DNA from 4 places in the Streptomyces sp. NPDC051452 genome. Region 1 is predicted to be linked to each of the others. Evidence: riboswitches for the same ligand, from Rfam matches in the RefSeq annotation. Region 1 holds a riboswitch; each other region holds the start of a gene.

Evidence for each region. A riboswitch is a leader RNA that binds a small molecule or an ion and turns the genes downstream of it on or off. The one in region 1 is predicted to bind cyclic di-AMP.
Region 2: linked by a shared signal. The riboswitch ahead of ACIBA9_RS24935 (transglycosylase SLT domain-containing protein) and the one ahead of ACIBA9_RS33015 (C40 family peptidase) in region 1 are both predicted to bind cyclic di-AMP.
Region 3: linked by a shared signal. The riboswitch ahead of ACIBA9_RS00045 (peptidoglycan DD-metalloendopeptidase family protein) and the one ahead of ACIBA9_RS33015 (C40 family peptidase) in region 1 are both predicted to bind cyclic di-AMP.
Region 4: linked by a shared signal. The riboswitch ahead of ACIBA9_RS27105 (M23 family metallopeptidase) and the one ahead of ACIBA9_RS33015 (C40 family peptidase) in region 1 are both predicted to bind cyclic di-AMP.

The regions. Positions count from the first base shown of each region.
Region 1 covers NZ_JBITEB010000019.1:153,786-156,612, forward strand. The annotation lists gene ACIBA9_RS33010 (ATP-binding protein) at 158-616, shown strand; gene ACIBA9_RS33015 (C40 family peptidase) at 886-1,359, opposite strand; cyclic di-AMP (ydaO/yuaA leader) riboswitch at 1,363-1,595, opposite strand; gene ACIBA9_RS33020 (hypothetical protein) at 1,935-2,243, opposite strand; gene ACIBA9_RS33025 (ATP-dependent Clp protease proteolytic subunit) at 2,251-2,827, opposite strand, start outside.
Region 2 covers NZ_JBITEB010000011.1:171,033-173,859, forward strand. The annotation lists gene ACIBA9_RS24930 (polyprenyl synthetase family protein) at 1-628, opposite strand, end outside; cyclic di-AMP (ydaO/yuaA leader) riboswitch at 1,338-1,518, shown strand; gene ACIBA9_RS24935 (transglycosylase SLT domain-containing protein) at 1,522-2,010, shown strand; gene ACIBA9_RS24940 (HAD family hydrolase) at 2,087-2,827, opposite strand, start outside.
Region 3 covers NZ_JBITEB010000001.1:7,140-9,966, forward strand. The annotation lists gene ACIBA9_RS00040 (alpha-galactosidase) at 1-946, shown strand, start outside; cyclic di-AMP (ydaO/yuaA leader) riboswitch at 1,248-1,410, shown strand; gene ACIBA9_RS00045 (peptidoglycan DD-metalloendopeptidase family protein) at 1,415-2,335, shown strand; gene ACIBA9_RS00050 (SGNH/GDSL hydrolase family protein) at 2,614-2,827, shown strand, end outside.
Region 4 covers NZ_JBITEB010000013.1:114,167-116,993, forward strand. The annotation lists gene ACIBA9_RS27100 (M16 family metallopeptidase) at 1-1,076, shown strand, start outside; cyclic di-AMP (ydaO/yuaA leader) riboswitch at 1,288-1,448, shown strand; gene ACIBA9_RS27105 (M23 family metallopeptidase) at 1,461-2,216, shown strand; gene ACIBA9_RS27110 (GntR family transcriptional regulator) at 2,515-2,827, shown strand, end outside.

The DNA.
Region 1 (2,827 bases):
CACCGCATCGAGCGACAGATATATGCATAACTTGGTGGATCGCTCCCGTGACCCGCCCGGTGATGGCAGTCTGACGGCGAAGCACCAGTCCGGGACCGTACTCGAACCATCCACTCCTCGTCGGACTGCGGTCCCGTGGGAAAGGGACGACGTCGCCATGGCAGACCATCTGGAAGCATCCGTCACTCTGCCGAGCGATCCCGCCTCGGTCGCCGCAGCCCGCAGCTACGTCGTGGGAACCCTCGCGGAGTGGGGCCTGCCGTCCGACACCGAAGTGGCCTACACGGTGCGGCTGATCGTCTCCGAACTCGCCACCAACGCCGTCCAGCACACCTTCGGCCAGTCACCCACCTTCACCGTCGACGTCGCGCTGCACCACGACGAACAGCTGCGCATCGGTGTCACGGACAGCCATCCACGCTTCCCCAAGAGACTGCCCGCCGCCGTCCAGCAGGACAACGGGCGCGGCATGGTCATCATCCGATGTCTCACGGCGGAGTGCGGCGGCAGGCTGCGGGTCCGCCCCACGCGCGAGGGCGGCAAGACGGTCCTCATCGAGCTTCCCTGGACGACCCCCGCCGAGCCGGTCACGGCGGGGGGCCGGCAGGAACCGTAGCCCGGCGGCCCGCCTCGGCGGTCAGGGCTGCCCGACGGCGGCGACGGACGGCCGGCGCCCGCACATGGCACCGCCCCCGCGACCGGCGCCGGACACGGGCACGGGTGCGGGGGCGTGCGGACTCGACGGCGGTCCTGCGGGGTTACGCGGCTCGACAGGCTTCAGAAGCGCGTCCTCGGCCGCCCGTGGGCTCCAGGCGGCCACCGGTCGGCGCCGGCGGTGCTCGGAGCGGCCCCGCTCTGCTGGAGCCGCCCCCGTCCCGCGCCGGATCAGCTGACGCGGCCGTACCAGACGCTCCTGGTCCAGATCTTCTGCAGTCGCACCACGTCACCGGTCCTCGGGGCGTGCCAGATCTTGCCGTGGCCGGCGTAGATGCCGACGTGGTAGACGCTGGAACCCGAGTGGAAGAAGACCAGGTCGCCGGCCCTACGGCTGCCGGCGGAGATGTGGTGCGTCTTGTTGTACTGCTGGGCGGCGGTGCGCGGCAGTTTCTTGCCCGCCTTCTTGAACGAGTAGAGCGTCAGCCCCGAGCAGTCGAACCTGCGCGGTCCGATGGCCCCGTAGCGGTACGGGGCGCCCTTCTTCGAGGCCGCGATCCGGAGTGCCTTCGTCGCGGTGGTCGCGGCCGAGGCATCGGAGGCGAGACCCGGAACCACGATCGAGCCGCCCACGGCGGCGAGCGTGAGAGCCGAAGCCGTGCCGGCCCGGGCCATCAGCGACGGGACACGATTGAGCGCAGTCATGCGCAACCCTTCGTCAGCCGCCTGTGAAGGATGACCTGTCGGATTCGGGCTGGCGAAGTAGCCCGGCCGCGTTGCCACGGCTTCACCCCAAGGGTTGCTCGGAGACATCCGGCCGCCCGCGCTGCGCGGACGAACATCTGTTCCGGCGACCCGTCTTGCTCGGGTCCTCCACTCCTGCCGATCCACTCCTGTCGACCGGTCATCCGGGCGGCGGCAGGACTCGGCGTCCGCCCGGATCGCCCCGCCGCGGTGGCGGGGGCTTGTCGTCAGACAGGGATCTTGGCTCACAGTTGTCCGAAAATCCCAACGGAACCGTGACTTTGTGGCGTTACTCACCACTCGCCCGTTCGGGTGGACAGTGCCTTGTTCGAGAGGCCGTCAGTTCCCCTACGTAGCCCCTGACCTGCGGTGGAGCATCACGCGCCGGGGGTCGGACCGGTTGGGCGCGCAACTCGGAGAGCGCGAAGGGGCATCCAGATGTACCTCGGTCGGCGGTACGTCGTTCGGGCCGTTTCAACTCCGGCCCGAGCGGCGGGGCGACGTACGAGGCCCTTCGGGCCGCTCGGGCGTCCGCTTCAGCCGACGCGGTCGGGCGGGAGCACGACGCGCGCGGTACGGCGCTCGCCGTCGAGCACCCGCAACGCGCGTGCCAACGTGTGCCCGTGCAGCTCCGTCTCGCCTCGCCGGTGCATCAGTGCGAGCGCGTCACGCAGCTCCGCGGCCTTGCGCACCAGGGCCTGCGCGGCACGCAGCCCGCGATAGGTGTCCCCGTGCCCCCGCGCCGGGTTGATCCGGCCCAGCAGGTCCACGGCTTCCAGGTAACGGTCGATCAGCTCGCCCTCCGCGCGGGTCAGCGCGGGCAGCGGCGGCAGCTCCGGCAGCATCCCGCTCTCACCTCGGCCCGGCGCAGGAGCCGGACCCGCCGGAGGAGCCGGACCCGCCACGGCGGCCGGGCACGATGCCGTCCACCAGCCCGTAGGCCAGCGCTCCGGGCGCGTCCAGGATCAGGTCCCGCTCCAGGTCGAGGTGGACCCGGTCCGCCGTGCGCCCCGTGTGCCGGGCGAGCAGCCGCTCGGTCAGGGCGCGGGTCCGGGTCAGCTCCTCCGCCTGGATCGCGAGGTCGTCGGGCCGGCCGCGTACCGGCTCGGGCAGCGCGGGCTGGCGCAGCACCACGCGTGCGCCCGGCAGCGCGAACCGCTTGCCCGGGGTGCCGGCCGCGAGCAGGACCGCGGCGACCGAGGCGGCCTGGCCGAGGCAGTAGGTCGCCACGTCGCAGTCGATGTACCGCATCGTGTCGTAGATCGCCGTGAGCGCGTCGAAGGAGCCGCCGGGCGAGTTGACGTACAGCGTGATGTCCCGGTGCGGGGCGGTGTGTTCGAGGTACATGAGCTGGGCCGTGACATCGCCGGCCGCGACGTCGTCGACCGGCGTCCCGAGGAAGACGATCCGCTCCTCGAAGAGCTTCCCG
Region 2 (2,827 bases), on a different contig from region 1:
CGCCGTACTGGGTGAGGACGTCGACGACCCGCTCGTCGGCGCCGGACATCATCGCGCCGAACCGGCACGCGACCGCCACCAGGGAGCCCGTCTTGCCGCTGAGCACGTCCAGGTAGTGCTCGACGGGGTCACGGCCGTCCGAGGGACCGGCGGTCTCCAGGATCTGGCCCGTGACCAGCCGCTCGAACGCGAGGGCCTGCACCCGGACCGCCTCGGGGCCGAGGTCGGCGAGGATCTGGGAGGCGCGGGCGAAGAGGAAGTCCCCGGTGAGGACCGCGACCGAGTTGCCCCAGCGCGTGTTGGCGCTGTCCACGCCGCGCCGCACGGCCGCCTCGTCCATGACGTCGTCGTGATACAGCGTGGCGAGGTGCGTCAGCTCCACGACGACGGCCGACGGCACGATGCCCGGCGCGTAGGGATCGCCGAACTGCGCCGCGAGCATCACGAGCAGCGGCCGGAACCGCTTCCCACCGGCCCGCACCAGGTGCTGGGCGGCCTCCGTGATGAAGGGGACCTCGCTCTTCGTGGCCTCGAGCAGCCCCTCCTCGACAGCCGCCAATCCCACCTGGACATCGGCTTCCAGAGCCTGGTCCCGCACGCTCAGCCCGAACGGCCCGACGACGGTCACGAGGGGTCTCCTGTCTGCTGGTGTCTGCTGGCGATTACACGGTTTGTCGATAGGTCGCTGCCATCACTCAAGTCAGCGTATCCGGTCCTGTTTCGATCACCGATAGCGCCCACCGGTCCAGCCCGGGCCGTATCGGATCATGACCGGTATGGTTTTGATCGGATAGTAAGGGCGGATACCTCTCGACTTAACATGACTCGGCGGGGTTTGTCGCGACCTGGGGGTGAGCGGAGCGGCGCGGCGTCCCCGCCGGCCGTCCGCCGGGACCCCCCGGAGGGGTGCGCGACCACGGCCGGATCCGCCCGCGCGATCCATTCCTCCCCCTCCCCCCTCCTCTCCCCTCTTCCCGCGCCGCCCGATCCCATCCGCGCGCCCCCGGTCATGACGAGAACGACCGACGGCGCGTCACGGATCCCCCCACTGTCCAATTTTCGGAGCGAATCGCCCTAATCCCTCATGTCTGATTTGCAGGGTTTTGCTATTTCGTGAGTTGGGTCACGTGGCCCCCGGCGTCACCCCACCCGCCCGGAGACACCTTTTCCCGTTTGCCATCGGCGAGTTGAGGGTTGGCAACCGCAAAGGATCAAGTACCTCATACGGCCCCGATCAAGGTCAAATAGTGCGTTGTATGAATCCGGTGCTTGTTCCCGACATGTGCTCTCGCATACGTTCCCGGCCATCGGGTGGACGCCTAATCCTGCCGCCACCCGCATACCCATCGACGAACTCATTCGCAGGGCAGGAGCGGGGGAACCAGGTAAGTCGCCGGACCGGACGGCACATGTCGCACCGGAACGGCTAGGGGTTAAGTCGCGCTCTACCGGAGCGCGACCGGGCACCTCCCCGCCCGAACCCGACAGCTCACCTCGCAGGCGCCGGAGAGGAACTTCCCCATGCCTGCTGCCGCTCAGCCCCGCCGCGTTCGCTCCAACCGCCTCGTCCGCAAGCTCGCCGTCCTCGGCACCGGCGCCGCCGTGCTCGCCCTTCCGCTGATCGGCGCGGCCAGCGCCTCCGCGGCCACCCCGGCGGCCAAGACCGCGTCCACCACGCCCGCCGGTTACCCGAACAACCTCGACGGCTGGATCCGCGAGTCGCTCGCGATCATGGCCCAGAAGCACATCCCGGGTACCTACAACGGCATCTACCGCAACATCATCCGGGAGTCGTCCGGCAACCCGGCGGCCATCAACCTGTGGGACTCCAACGCGGCCAAGGGCATCCCGTCCAAGGGTCTGCTCCAGGTCATCGACCCGACCTTCAACGCGTACCACGTGGCCGGAACCTCGTTCAACATCTACGACCCGGTCGCGAACATCACCGCCGCCTGCAACTACGCGGCCGCGCGCTACGGGTCGATCGACAACGTGTTCGGCGCGTACTGACGCGGCACGCACCGAGGGACGGCGCACCGGCACCGACGTAGGGAAGGTGCCGGTCAGCCGGTCACCGGTCAGCCGGTCAGCCGGTCGGGAAGATCTTTTCGAGGACGACGGCGATGCCGTCGTCCTCGTTCGACCGGGTGATCTCATCGGCCACCGCCTTGAGTTCGGGATGCGCGTTGGCCATGGCGACCCCGTGGGCCGCCCAGTCGAACATCGGGATGTCATTGGGCATGTCCCCGAAGGCGAGGGCCTGTTCCGGCTCGACCCCGAGCCGTTCGGCGGCCAGCGCGAGACCGGTCGCCTTGGTCACCCCGTGCGGCTGGAGCTCCACGGTCCCCGGCCCCGACATGGTGACGGTGGCCAGCGAGCCCACCGCCGCCCGCGCGACGGCCGCCAACTCGTCGTCGGTCAGGGTGGCGTGGCGCAGCAGCACCTTGCTGATGGGCGCGCGCCACAGGTCGTCGCGCCGGGCGACCCGGACCGCGGGCAGGGTCGGGCGCGGCATCAGATACCCGGGCTCGACGAGCGTGAGACCGTCCACGCCGTCCTGGTCGACGGCCGCGTGGACCTGCCCCACCTCCGCCTCGATCTTGCCGAGCGCGGCCTCGGCCAGTTCCCGGTCCAGCCGGACCGACCAGACCAGCCGGCCGGACGCGGCGTCGTAGAGCTGGGCACCCTGTCCGCACACCGCGAGGTCGGCGCGGCCGAGGCCCGCCAGCAGGGACCGAACCCGCGGGGCCGGCCAGCCCGTGACCACCAGGTGCCGGGCGCCCGCCCGCGCCACCCGCGCGAGCGCGGCGAGCGACCGGTCGGAGAC
Region 3 (2,827 bases), on a different contig from region 1:
CATCTGGGTAGAGCCCGAGATGGTCAACCCGGACAGCGACCTGTACCGCGCCCACCCCGACTGGGTGCAGTACCGGCCGGGGCGGCGGCGCACGGAGCAGCGCAACCAGCTCGTCCTCAACCTCGCCCGCGACGACGTCCGGGAGTACCTGTGGGAGCGGCTGGACGCCCTGCTGTCCAGTGCCCCGATCGACTATGTGAAGTGGGACTTCAACCGCTGCTTCACCGACGCCGGCTGGCCCGGTGAACCGTATCCGCAGCGGCTGTGGGTGGACCATGTGCGCGCCCTGTACGCCCTGCTGGACCGGTTGCGGGCGGCACACCCCAAGGTCGCCTTCGAGTCGTGCTCGGGCGGTGGCGGCAGGATCGATCTCGGGGTGCTGAGCCGCACCGACCAGGTGTGGACCTCCGACAACACCGATCCGCTGGACCGGCTCGCCATCCAGCACGGCTTCAGCCAGATCCATCCCGCCCGGATCATGGCCGCCTGGGTCACCGACAGCCCGAACACGCAGCTCAACGGCAGGGTCAGCACCCTGCGCTTCCGTTTCGTCAGCGCCATGGCCGGCGTCCTCGGAGTCGGCGGTGACCTCACGCGCTGGAGCGCGCGGGAGCTGGCCGAGGCCGGGCGGTGGGTGGCCCTGTACAAGGAGATCCGCCCGGTCGTCCAGCGCGGCGCGTTGTACCGGCTGCGGCCCCCGAGGGGCGGCCTGAGCGCCGTCCAGTACGTCCTCGGGGACGAGACGGTGGTCCTCGCCTGGCTGCAGGCGCAGCGCCATGGGGAACCCGCGCCGGCGGTTCGGCTGCGCGGACTCGACCCCACGGCATCGTACGAATGCCGTGAAACGGGCGCGGTCCATCGAGGGGCCGTCCTGCTGCACCACGGCCTGCGTACCGGCCTGACGGGCGACCTCGATGCGGCGATTATCCGCCTCCACCGCATCTGATGCGTATGCCTGAATCGACGCCTTGATCCCAACTGGTAGTGACATGAGGGCCTGTGGTGGGGTGGCGCGTGAGGAGGGTCATATCGGTGACCGTCCGTGGTGTGTCATGTCCACGTAATTCCGGTACGGGAAAGGCGAATCGGCGGGACCCGGGGGCGGGAATGCACGGAGGGTGTCCGCGTATGCGCGCCTTCGATCTTGCGGAAGACGGACAAGGGGAGCCGGCTGCTTGTTTCCGTGCCTGCCGCTCGCTTACGTTCACCACCGATCCGGACGGAACGCCGAATCCTGCCGCCGCCCGGACTCCCACACACTTGACCCGCGTTCGGCAGGAGCGGGGGACCCACCAGGTACGACTGCCTGTCCGGTCTCCGCGACAGGCTCGGGGTGAAGCCGTGTGTCACACGGCCGGGCAGCTCCAGCCCGAACCCGACAGCTGACCTCGCAGGCGTCGGAGAGGAATGCGCCATGCCCGCCAAGGGTAAGCACCGACGTCCCAAGACCCCGCGTCTTTCCCGCTCCGCCGCCGTCGCCGGAACCGGCGGCGCGGCGCTGGCCCTCCCGCTGTTCGCGGCCGTCGGCGCGCATGCCGCCACCCCGGCGCAGTCCCTCCCCGGAAAGGCCGTCCAGTCCGTCCGGGCCGCGGCGCAGAAGACCGCCGTCCAGCCTGGCGCGGCGGCAGGCACCTACACGGTGCAGTCCGGCGACTGCCTCGCCACCATCGCCGAACGCCGGCACGTAGGCGGCGGCTGGCAGCGGCTCTACGAGGACAACCGGCAGGCCGTCGGCGCCGACCCGGCACTGATCCACCCCGGTCTGAAGCTCACCATCGGCGAGCGGGCCGCGCGGGACTCCGCCGTATCCGCACCCCGGCAGCACTCCTCGGCCACGACCCCGTCCCCGGCCCCCGTCCGGTCCGCCCCGGCGCAGGCGGCCCCGGCCGCCCGGCCGTCCGGCGCCATCACCCCGGCTCCCGCCACCGGTTTCACCCTCCCCGTGTCCGGCGCCACCATCGGCACCGGCTACCACGTGGCAGGCAGCATGTGGTCCAGCGGGTACCACACCGGCGTCGACTTCGTCGTCCCGCCCGGCACCCCGCTCCAGGCCGTGGCGGCGGGCACGGTCGTCTCCGCCGGCTGGGGCGGCGCGTACGGCAACCAGGTCGTCATCAAGCTCGCCGACGGCCACTACGCCCAGTACGCCCACCTCTCCCGGCTCTCCGTCTCGGCCGGCCAGAGCGTGAGCACGGGTCAGCGGATCGGCCTGTCCGGCGCCACCGGCAACGTGACCGGCCCCCATCTGCACTTCGAGATCCGCACCACGCCGGACTACGGCTCCGACATCGACCCGGTCGGCTATCTGCGCGAGCACGGCGTCGCCGTCGGCTGAGCGTCACCTCGCGGGCGAACTGCTCGCCCACCGAGCCCCCGAAGGCCGGACCCCCGATCCCCGGGTCCGGCCTTCGGCGTGTCCGGGCGGAGCCGGTCCTTCCGTACGACGATCACAATCTCAACGTGTCCACCGGCAGGCCTATTCCAAGATTGACGAAGTATTTAAGAGTGGCCCTTCTCACCAGTCGTCAACCCCCGCCTACGGTCGCGTAGGTCACATCCCAAGGTGAATCATGGTCCGACGTGGCAGACGATTCGAAGAGTGACAACACATCAGTGATCGGGTCGTACGTGGCGCTGGGGGACAGCTTCACCGAGGGCGTCGGCGATCCGGGCCCGGGCGGCGCCTTCGTCGGCTGGGCGGACCGGTTCGCGGTGCTCCTCGCCGACCGGCGCCCCGAGGGCGACTTCCGATACACCAACCTCGCCGTACGCGGGAAGCTGCTGGACCAGATCGTGGCCGACCAGGTCCCCCAGGTCGCCGAACTGG
Region 4 (2,827 bases), on a different contig from region 1:
ACCCCGGTGTCCGCATCAGCCTGGAGGTCCCGGCCTCCCGTCTGGCCAAGGGCCTCGGTCTGCTCGCCGACGCCCTGCGCGCCCCGGCCTTTTCCGAGAGCGAGGTCGAGCGGCTGGTCCGCAACCGGCTGGACGAGATCCCGCACGAGCTGGCCAGCCCCGCCCGCCGGGCCGCCAAGGAGCTCTCCAGGGAGCTGTTCCCGGCCACCTCGCGCATGTCCCGCCCGCGCCAGGGCACCGAGGAGACGGTCGAGAAGATCGACGCCGGCTCCGTACGCGCGTTCTACGACCGCCATGTGCGCCCCGCCACGGCCACCGCGGTCGTCGTCGGCGACCTGACCGGTATCGACCTGGACGCGCTGCTGGGCGAGACCCTGGGCGCCTGGACCGGCACGCCGGGCGAGCCCCGGCCGGTGCCGCCGGTGACCGCCGACGACACCGGGCGCGTGGTCATCGTCGACCGGCCCGGCGCGGTCCAGACGCAGCTGCTCATCGGCCGCGTCGGCCCGGACCGGCACGACCGCGTCTGGCCGGCCCAGGTGCTCGGCACCTACTGCCTGGGCGGCACGCTCACCTCCCGCCTGGACCGCGTCCTGCGCGAGGAGAAGGGCTACACCTACGGTGTGCGCTCCTTCGGGCAGGTCCTCAGGTCCGCCCCGGATGGCACCGGCGCCTCGATGCTCGCCATCAGCGGCTCGGTGGACACCCCCAACACCGGCCCGGCGCTGGACGACCTGTGGAAGGTGCTGCGCACCCTCGCGGCGCAGGGTCTGACCGACGCCGAGCGTGACGTGGCCGTGCAGAACCTGGTCGGGGTGGCGCCGCTGAAGTACGAGACCGCGGCGGCCGTCGCGAGCACCCTGGCCGACCAGGTCGAGCAGCACCTGCCCGACGACTTCCAGGCGACGCTGTACCGGCAGCTGGCCGCGACGGGCACGGTGGAGGCCACCGCTGCCGTCGTCAACGCCTTCCCGGTGGACCGGCTGGTGACCGTCCTCGTCGGGGACGCCGCGCAGATCAAGGCGCCGGTCGAGGCGCTGGGCATCGGCGAAGTCACCGTCGTCGCCGCGGAGTAGCGCCACGCGCGCGTGGGGCCCTGACGACCTACGGGCCGTCAGGGCCCCACGTTGTCCCACTCACCCTCCCAGATGCCCGATTTGGGGCGGAGGTTGCCTGTCTGGCCTGTGGGATGCGCTACAAATACCCGGATCCGTTTGAGGATCGGAAGCGCGCCTACGTACCTTCATCCGGACTGTTCGTCAGGCAGTGCGCCGCGCCCGCGGCACCGGACAGTCATCGCCGAGTCCCCGTACGGCGCGAGCCAGGGGAGCCGGGGACCCATCGTCCCTGGGGTGAATCGGGCGCCCGCGCGTGAGCGAGGGGGCCCGTAGGAGACCTTCCTGCTCCGAACCCGTCAGCTAACCCGGTAGGCGAGAGGGAAGGAAAGGACCAGCCACTTCATGGCGTTCATGTGCGCCACCGGGAAGCACCGCAAGCCCGGCCGGGTCAAGCGCACCACCGCTCAGGCGGCCGGTATCGCGGCCCTCACCACCACCGGTGTCATCGGCACCCTCGCCGCGTCCCCGGCACTCGCCGCCGAGAACCCCGTGGAGCAGACCGGCCTGACGCCCGTGCTCACCGTGAGCGACGGCGTGGCCGAGCAGATCGACGCACAGGCGACGGCCCAGCAGCAGGCCGCCGAACAGCAGGCGGCCGAGCAGGCCGCGGCGAAGGCGGCCGCCGAGAAGGCGAAGCTGGAGCGCCAGGCCAAGGAACGCGCGGCCCGCGAGGCGGAGCGCAAGCGGCTGAACGCCTTCGTCGCCCCGATCGCGCACTCCTACGTCTCCACGGGCTACAAGGCGAGCAGCTCCCTGTGGTCCTCCGGCTCGCACACCGGCATCGACTTCCACGCGGCCAGCGGCACGACCGTCCACGCGGTCGGTTCCGGCACCGTGGTCTCCACCGGCTGGGGTGGCGCGTACGGCAACGAGATCGTGATCCGGATGGCCGACGGCATGTACACCCAGTACGGCCACCTGTCGTCCATCGGTGTCACCGTCGGCCAGAAGGTCATGCCGGGCCAGCAGATCGGCCTGTCCGGCGCGACCGGCAACACCACCGGCCCGCACCTCCACTTCGAGGCCCGGACGGGCCCCGACTACGGCTCCGACGTCGACCCCGTCGCCTACCTCCGCAATCACGGAGTGAACGTCTGACGCCCACGCCTACGCCCACGCGCGCGTGGGCCCGAGCACCGCACCCGAAAGCCCCGGTCCACCGAACCGGGGCTTTCGCCGTTTTCGGAAGATCGCCGCCAGGGCTGCCCTGAAGGCCGCCACCCGGTCCGCCGCCATGGTCGCGGCCGTCAGTCATGGCCACCGTCTCCACCGCCCCGCGTCCAAAAAATAAGCATGGATCAGGAACTGCCATCGGAAATTCCGGTCTCTTGGAATAGAGTCACGAGAACATACGTCCATCGTCGGCGTTTCACGGGGATTAAGACGGAGGTCGGTCATGCGTATTCCGGCGCACTCGGTGTGCACGGCGATCCGGGACGACATCGTCGCCGGCGTCCACGAACGCGGCAGCCGCCTCACCGAGGAAGTACTGGCCCGCCGCTACGGCGTCTCGCGCGTCCCCGTCCGCGAGGCGCTGCGCACCCTGGAGGCGGAGGGCTTCGTGGTGACCCGCCGGCACGCGGGCGCCTGCGTGGCCGAGCCCACCGAGCACGAGGCCGCCGACCTGCTGGAGATGCGCGCGCTGCTGGAGCCGCTGGGGGCCGCCCGAGCCGCGCAGCGGCGCACGGAGGCCCACCTCAAGGTGTTGC